2 regions of the Nibribacter koreensis genome follow, and region 2 is predicted to be linked to the other one. Evidence: riboswitches for the same ligand, from Rfam matches in the RefSeq annotation. Region 2 holds a riboswitch; the other holds the start of a gene.
What was found. Region 2 has a riboswitch for S-adenosylmethionine ahead of ABD880_RS04970 (O-acetylhomoserine aminocarboxypropyltransferase/cysteine synthase family protein). Riboswitches for the same ligand answer to the same signal wherever they lie in the genome.
Positions count from the first base shown of each region.

Region 1 (3,411 bases), on a different contig from region 2:
GGCGGGAAGCCTACTTCTTTGGTCAGGATGTTATAAGCACGTTGGCAGATTTGGATGCGACGCTCGTAGTTGTCGGCCTGGCCTTGTTCGTCAAACGCCATCACCACCACCGCGGCTCCGTAACTGCGCACCTTGCGGGCCACTTCCTTGAATTTCTCTTCGCCTTCTTTAAGGGAGATGGAGTTGACAATAGCCTTACCCTGCACACACTTCAAACCAGCCTCAATCACGCTCCATTTAGAGGAGTCAATCATGATGGGCACACGGGCGATGTCTGGCTCTGAGGCTATGAGGTTGAGGAACGTGGTCATGGCGGCTTCTGAGTCCAGCATGCCTTCGTCCATGTTCACGTCTATGATTTGGGCACCGTTTTCTACCTGTTGGCGGGCAATGGCCAGGGCTTCTTCATATTCCCCATTTAAGATGAGGCGGGCGAATTTTTTGGAACCGGTGACGTTGGTGCGCTCGCCAATGTTGACGAAGTTGGAGCCTTCAAAGACCGTTAGTGGCTCAAGGCCGGAGTAGGTGGGAACGGCCGGTAATTGGGGGAGAGGACGCGGGGAGAACTCTTGGGCAATCTGGGCAATGACTTTGATGTGCGGCGGCGTAGTGCCACAACAACCACCCACAATGTTCACGAAGTTGTTCTCTAAATAGTCACGAATGTGTTCGCCCATCTGCTCAGGCGTCTCATCATACGCCCCAAAGGCATTCGGTAAGCCGGCATTGGGGTAGGCACTGATTCTGAACTTGGACGCCTTATCCAGGGACTGCAAGTGCGGACGCAACTGTTTGGCGCCTAAGGCGCAGTTAAAGCCTACGCTCAACAACGGCATGTGCGACACTGAGTACAAAAATGCCTCTACCGTCTGCCCAGAAAGCGTACGTCCGCTGGCATCTGTAATAGTACCAGATACCATGATAGGCAGGCGCTTGCCGGTCTGCTGGCTGTATTGGTCAATGGCGAACAAGGCCGCTTTGGCGTTCAAGGTATCAAAGATGGTTTCTACCAACAACACGTCCACGCCGCCGTCTACCAAGCCTCTAATCTGCTCGGTGTAGGCGTCTACCAGTTCATCAAAGGTGATTGCGCGGTAGCCGGGGTTGTTGACATCTGGAGAAAGAGAGGCGGTACGGTTGGTGGGGCCCATGGCACCCGCCACAAAGCGCGGCTTGTCTGGCGTCTTGGCGGTCCATTCATCAGCGGCCTCGCGAGCGATGCGGGCAGATTCAAAATTCAGTTCATAGACCAAATCCTCCATCTGGTAATCGGCCATGGCGATAGAGGTGCCGCTGAATGTGTTGGTCTCAGCAATGTCTGCGCCGGCCTCAAAGTACTGGCTATGGATTTCCTTGATGATGTGCGGCTGCGTGAGGGAGAGCAGGTCATTGTTGCCCTTCACATCGGTGGGGTGGTTTTTAAAGCGCTCGCCGCGGTAATCCTCTTCTTGGAGGTTATAGCGTTGAATCATGGTGCCCATGGCACCGTCTAAGACTAAAATTCGTTTTTGTACTTCTTCCTCTATGCGCGTCATGGCTCTCTGGGTTCACCTGGGTATGGTTACGTATACAGAAAGCGCAGAGGAAAAGTGGCGGGCAGGCGTGCAGGAAATTCCGTCACTCATCTCCCCCAGCACGCTACGCGAACTGGGTAGGAAGTAGCACCCAACTGAATTGGGTTGCTAAGACATCACAGGGCCTAATCCCTCCGTCTTTCTGGATAAGTGCTACAAAGGTAGGTTGCAGATGCGCATTCTCCAAATTGGATTATTGCTGATTGTTCATTGCCGGTTGTTGAAGGTCGTTTTTAGTCTGTTTTCTGGAAAAGTGACTAAAAATGAATTTTGGCACAGACGCTCGCAGGTCTTACAGACGCTACGAGGTCTTTTGAGCAACAACTGTTCAGTGTTTTGCGCATTGTTATTCAGCTTGTGTGAACACCCCCCTTCGCCCCCCTCAAAGGGGGAATCCGCGAGTAGTAGAGGCCTCTGCCACTGGCACCAGTTCCAGTCTTTCCGGCGAGTCGCCTAAGCAGGTTGCCGCCTATGGACCAATAAGCGGTCCCGACAGAGCAAAGCAGATTCAAGAGCCATTAGAGGGACTATGCAAAGGAGGCAAGCTGGTACAGCGCGAGGCGGGAAGACGGGGCCCCGCGGCCGTGAGCGCTTGGCGGAGACAATGCAACAAAACGGCATAAGGGCACCGGAAGAAGCAGTCTTTCTCAGGAACAGCCAACGGAAGCGCACGGCAATGAGTCACGGGAATGACATCCGCGCCATATAAGGGGGCACAAAGCTAGTCAGAAAGGCACTCTGGGTCGTTGGTGACAAAACCAACAACGGCGGGACTCAGCAGAGGAAGACATCAACCAACAATTGGCAATCAACAATCAAACACCGGTTTTGGCCTCTTTTCCGGAAAATAGGCCAAAAATGAAAACCAAAGAAAATGAAAAAGCCTGCGCGAGGCAGGCTTTTCAAGTAGGTTCGGGGAAGCATCAGTTGATGTGCCTCACGGTTAGTGCGCCGTCAGGAAACAAGAAAAACTGTCCCGGTAGACATCCAAAAATGGCATAAATTGATGGCCACCAGAGACAAGAATTCCCGCTATGTGATATTCCAAACCTAAAATATGGTAGTTCTCCTTTTTGCTGGAGAAACTCTAGTAAATAATCGTCAGAATCACTTTTTTATTTTACTCTGCAACAGAGAAAATTTTGCAAAAACAGTGTCTGCTCCGTTTAAGAAGACTTTTGCGACTGCAAGTTAACTTTTTTTGTAAGACTGTAGATAGGCATTTTTGTCAGTGCGCTGACCTACCAGCCGGAAGAAACTGATTGTTTGGTGCTTATCTTTTTTAAGAGCCCGTGCAAATGGGTCTTTTTTTTGTCCATGCTCCTCAAAGTCCTTCACATACTGCTCTCGTATCAATTCCGCGGCTGGTAACAGCTCAGCCGTGGTGATGTTGACCAAGCCGGTTTTCTCCCAGAGCTTCTGCCACCAGGGAACGGAATGGATGTAGTACCAGTAGTCCTGATAGTCTTCCTGCAGAAAATCGGGCACTTGGTCCAGCGTCTCAATCTCCTCTAGAAAGCACACGTCCACCACGCCTATGTAGCCTTCGGGCTTTAAGAACTTGCAGATGTAGGGCAGGTACTTGTCATCGGTGCCAAAGTAGGTATAAGAATCTATCACCAAGACCACGTCAAAAAACTCCTTCGGGAAGGGCAGGGACCGGGCATCTACCTGAAGGGGAAACACCTGGTTCTCCAGGTTCTCGTCTAAAATGCGCTGGTAGTTGTCCGTGGCCGAAATGGCCTCATCTACGGCCCATACCTGCACGCCAAACTCCTTGGCCAGAAAGATGGAACTGATGGCCTTGCCGCAGCCCAGGTCCAGGACGCGCATGCCT
Region 1 is NZ_BAABGX010000003.1:271,234-274,644, forward strand. It holds gene metH (methionine synthase) at 1-1,535, opposite strand, end outside; SAM riboswitch class I at 1,619-1,727, opposite strand; gene ABD880_RS16595 (SAM-dependent methyltransferase) at 2,766-3,411, opposite strand, start outside.
Region 1: linked by a shared signal. The riboswitch ahead of metH (methionine synthase) and the one ahead of ABD880_RS04970 (O-acetylhomoserine aminocarboxypropyltransferase/cysteine synthase family protein) in region 2 are both predicted to bind S-adenosylmethionine.

Region 2 (3,411 bases):
AAGCGCTGGATTACCTCCGGATACTCAATCGCCCACTCCAAGGCCTGCTGTCCGCCCAAAGAACCGCCAACCAACACTTGGATGGTGTCCAGTTCCAGGTGCTCGCGCAGTAGATGGAAAGCTTTCACCACATCCCGGTTGGTGACCGCTGGGAACTGGTGATAATAAGGCCGACCGGTTTCTGGGTTCACGGACAAGGGTCCGGTAGAACCGTAGCAACCCCCCAGGGAGTTGGCGCAGACAATGAAATGCTTGGCGGGGTCAAAGGTCTTGCCTTCGCCAAAGAGGCCACCCCACCAATCTTTCACAAACGTGTTTCCACTGAAGGCATGGCACACCCAGATGACGTTGTCACGGGATTCGTTAAGGGTGCCCCAGGTCGTATAGAAAAGCTGGAAGCCGGGCAGATGCCGCCCAGACTCCAACTCAAAGGGTTCCTTGTATTCAAAAACTCTTCCTTTCAACATGGTTCTCTTAATTAAGCGCCTCGGCGACCGGACGGGCCACTTTCACCTTGGCAAACGCCTGTTCAAAATCTGCTTGAATGTCATCAATGTGCTCAATGCCCACTGACACGCGCAACAACGTCGGGTTCACGCCCGCAGAGAATTGCTCCTCTTCTGAGAGCTGTTGGTGGGTGGTAGAAGCTGGATGAATGATGAGGGTCTTGGCATCTCCTACGTTGGCTAGGTGGCTGATCAGTTCCAGGTTGTCGACAAATATTTCAGCCTCTTCCTTGCCGCCTTTTAGGTTGAAGCTTAATACTCCTCCAAAGCCCCGTTTTAAGTAGCGCTTGGCCAAGCCATGATAAGGGCTGGAAGAAAGACCGGGATAGTTCACGCTCTCCACGGCCGGGTGTTCTTCCAGCCATTGGGCTAAGGCTAGGGCGTTTTGCACGGTCCGGTCCACGCGCAGGGAGAGCGTCTCCAGGCCTTGCAGTAACTGGAAGGAATTGAAAGGACTGATGGCCGCTCCGAAATCGCGCAAGCCTTCTACCCTGGCCCTGATGGCGAAGGCAATATTCCCGAAAGGCCCGTCGGCACCGAACACCTCCCAGAAGTTGAGTCCGTGGTAACCTTCTGAGGGCTCACTGAACTGCGGGAACTTGCCGTTGCCCCAGTTGAAGTTACCTCCGTCCACAATCACGCCGCCCACGCTGGTGCCGTGCCCGCCAATCCATTTGGTAGCCGAAGCCACGACCACGTTGGCGCCGTGCTCCAGCGGCCGGAACAAATAACCGCCCGCGCCGAAGGTGTTGTCAACTATTAAAGGAAGCTTGTGACCTAGAGCCACGGCCGCAACGGCCTCAAAGTCTGGAATGTTAAAGCGCGGGTTGCCAATGGTCTCCAGGTAGAAGGCCTTGGTGTTTTCATCCACCAATTTGGCAAACGAGGCTGGCTCATCGTCTTTGGTAAAGCGTACTTCTATCCCCAGCCGTTTGAAAGCCACCTTGAATTGGTTATAAGAACCCCCGTACAGGTTGCTGGACGCAATAAAATTGTCGCCGGCCTGCAGAATATTGGTGAGGGCGATGAACTGGGCCGCCTGACCAGACCCGACTGCTACAGCAGCCACGCCCCCTTCCAGCGCAGTCATGCGTTTCTCAAACACATCGGTGGTGGGGTTCATGATGCGGGTGTAGATATTGCCAAACTCCTTTAAGGCGAACAGATTGGCCCCATGGGCAGCGTTCTCAAACACGTAAGAGGTAGTCTGGTAGATAGGCACCGCTCTGGAGCGGGTGGTAGCGTCTATTTCTTGGCCAGCGTGTAGCTGAAGGGTATCAAAATGATAGGATAAGGACATGGGAATTCCAGGTTACAATTTAAAATTGAACAAAAACAAGACAGGAGGCTAAATATAGACGCGCAGAACCAGTTGGCTACGCGCGGTTAGCCCTGAAAAAAAGAAGGAGAATAAGCTGGATTAGCGGCAACAACAGCAACAATAACCCAGCACGGGCATTCGCTGCTGATTAGGCAAGAAAGTGAGGATTGCAGACACAAGGGTCTGGGTGAACACTTGAAAGTGCTCTGCTGTGATTTGACGAATGGTTTGGAATTGTTTTTCCATCATTGTATCAATTTATATTCCCCAGCGCACTATGCGGATGGGTTCAGGAATTAGCACCTTACACCAAGGTAGGTTGCTAGAGCTTCACAGAGCCTGTCTCTCCACTCTTCTTTATAAATCAACTACCGGAATAATTGACTTGATGACGCAAATGTATAGACGAATTGGACAAAAACAAAAATTCGTCTATTTTTTTCTTTTTTCTCTACGCAAGTTCTGGCACTTTCGTTTTCGGCTTCTTTTCTGGAAAACAGGCCAAAAACGGAAACTGCCTTTTCTGCTTGCCCCCTTCGCATCCTTTTCTAACTTTGCCTCCTTAAGCACACGCCATGCAAGCGCTCAAAGAAACCAATTTCCATTTCCCTCAGCAGACCGGCTTCTACCGGGGCAAGGTGCGGGACGTCTATTACTTTCAAGACAAGCTGGCCCTGGTGGCCACCGACCGCATTTCTGCCTTTGACGTGGTCCTGCCCAGAGCCATTCCTTATAAAGGACAGGTCTTAAACCAGATTGCCGCCAAGTTCCTGGAAGCCACCAAAGACGTAGTTCCTAACTGGGTCATCAATCATCCGGCGCCCAACGTTACCATTGGCAAACAATGTGAGACCTACAAGGTAGAAATGGTGATACGCGGCTACCTGGCCGGCCACGCCTGGCGCGAGTACAGCGCCGGTAAGCGCACGGTGTGCGGGGTGCCTCTGCCCGAAGGTTTAAATGAAAACGACAGACTGCCTGAGCCCATCATCACTCCTACCACTAAAGCCGACGAAGGCCACGACGAGGACATCTCCCGGGAGGAAATCATCAATCAAGGCATAGTATCAGAAGAAGAGTACCAACAACTAGAGGCGTACACCAAGGCGCTTTTCCAGAAAGGCACGGAGTTGGCCGCTGAGCGGGGCTTAATTCTGGTGGACACTAAGTATGAGTTTGGGAAGGCCGACGGTGTTATCTATGTGATAGATGAAATTCACACACCAGATTCGTCAAGGTTCTTTTACTCAGAAGGTTACCAGGAACGGCAGGATGCGGGTCAGCCGCAACGGCAACTTTCTAAGGAATTTGTACGTCAATGGTTGATTGAGCAAGGTTTCCAAGGAAAAGACGGCCAGCAGGTGCCCGAGATGACCGACGAGAAAGTGGCCGAAATCTCTCAGCGTTACATAGAATTATACGAGCAAGTCCTAGGCGAAACGTTCTCCCCCCAGCCCTACGCCCAAGACCTGGAAGCACTGAAAAACAGCATTGCCTCCAACATTTTTTAAACCACTTTGTTACAGATATTCCACCAATTTTTGGTAGATTCGCACTCTAAACCTTTTTGCTGTTACTTATGAA
Region 2 is NZ_BAABGX010000001.1:1,138,115-1,141,525, forward strand. It holds gene metX (homoserine O-acetyltransferase MetX) at 1-467, opposite strand, end outside; gene ABD880_RS04970 (O-acetylhomoserine aminocarboxypropyltransferase/cysteine synthase family protein) at 475-1,806, opposite strand; SAM riboswitch class I at 2,083-2,193, opposite strand; gene ABD880_RS04975 (phosphoribosylaminoimidazolesuccinocarboxamide synthase) at 2,403-3,338, shown strand; gene ABD880_RS04980 (STAS domain-containing protein) at 3,407-3,411, shown strand, end outside.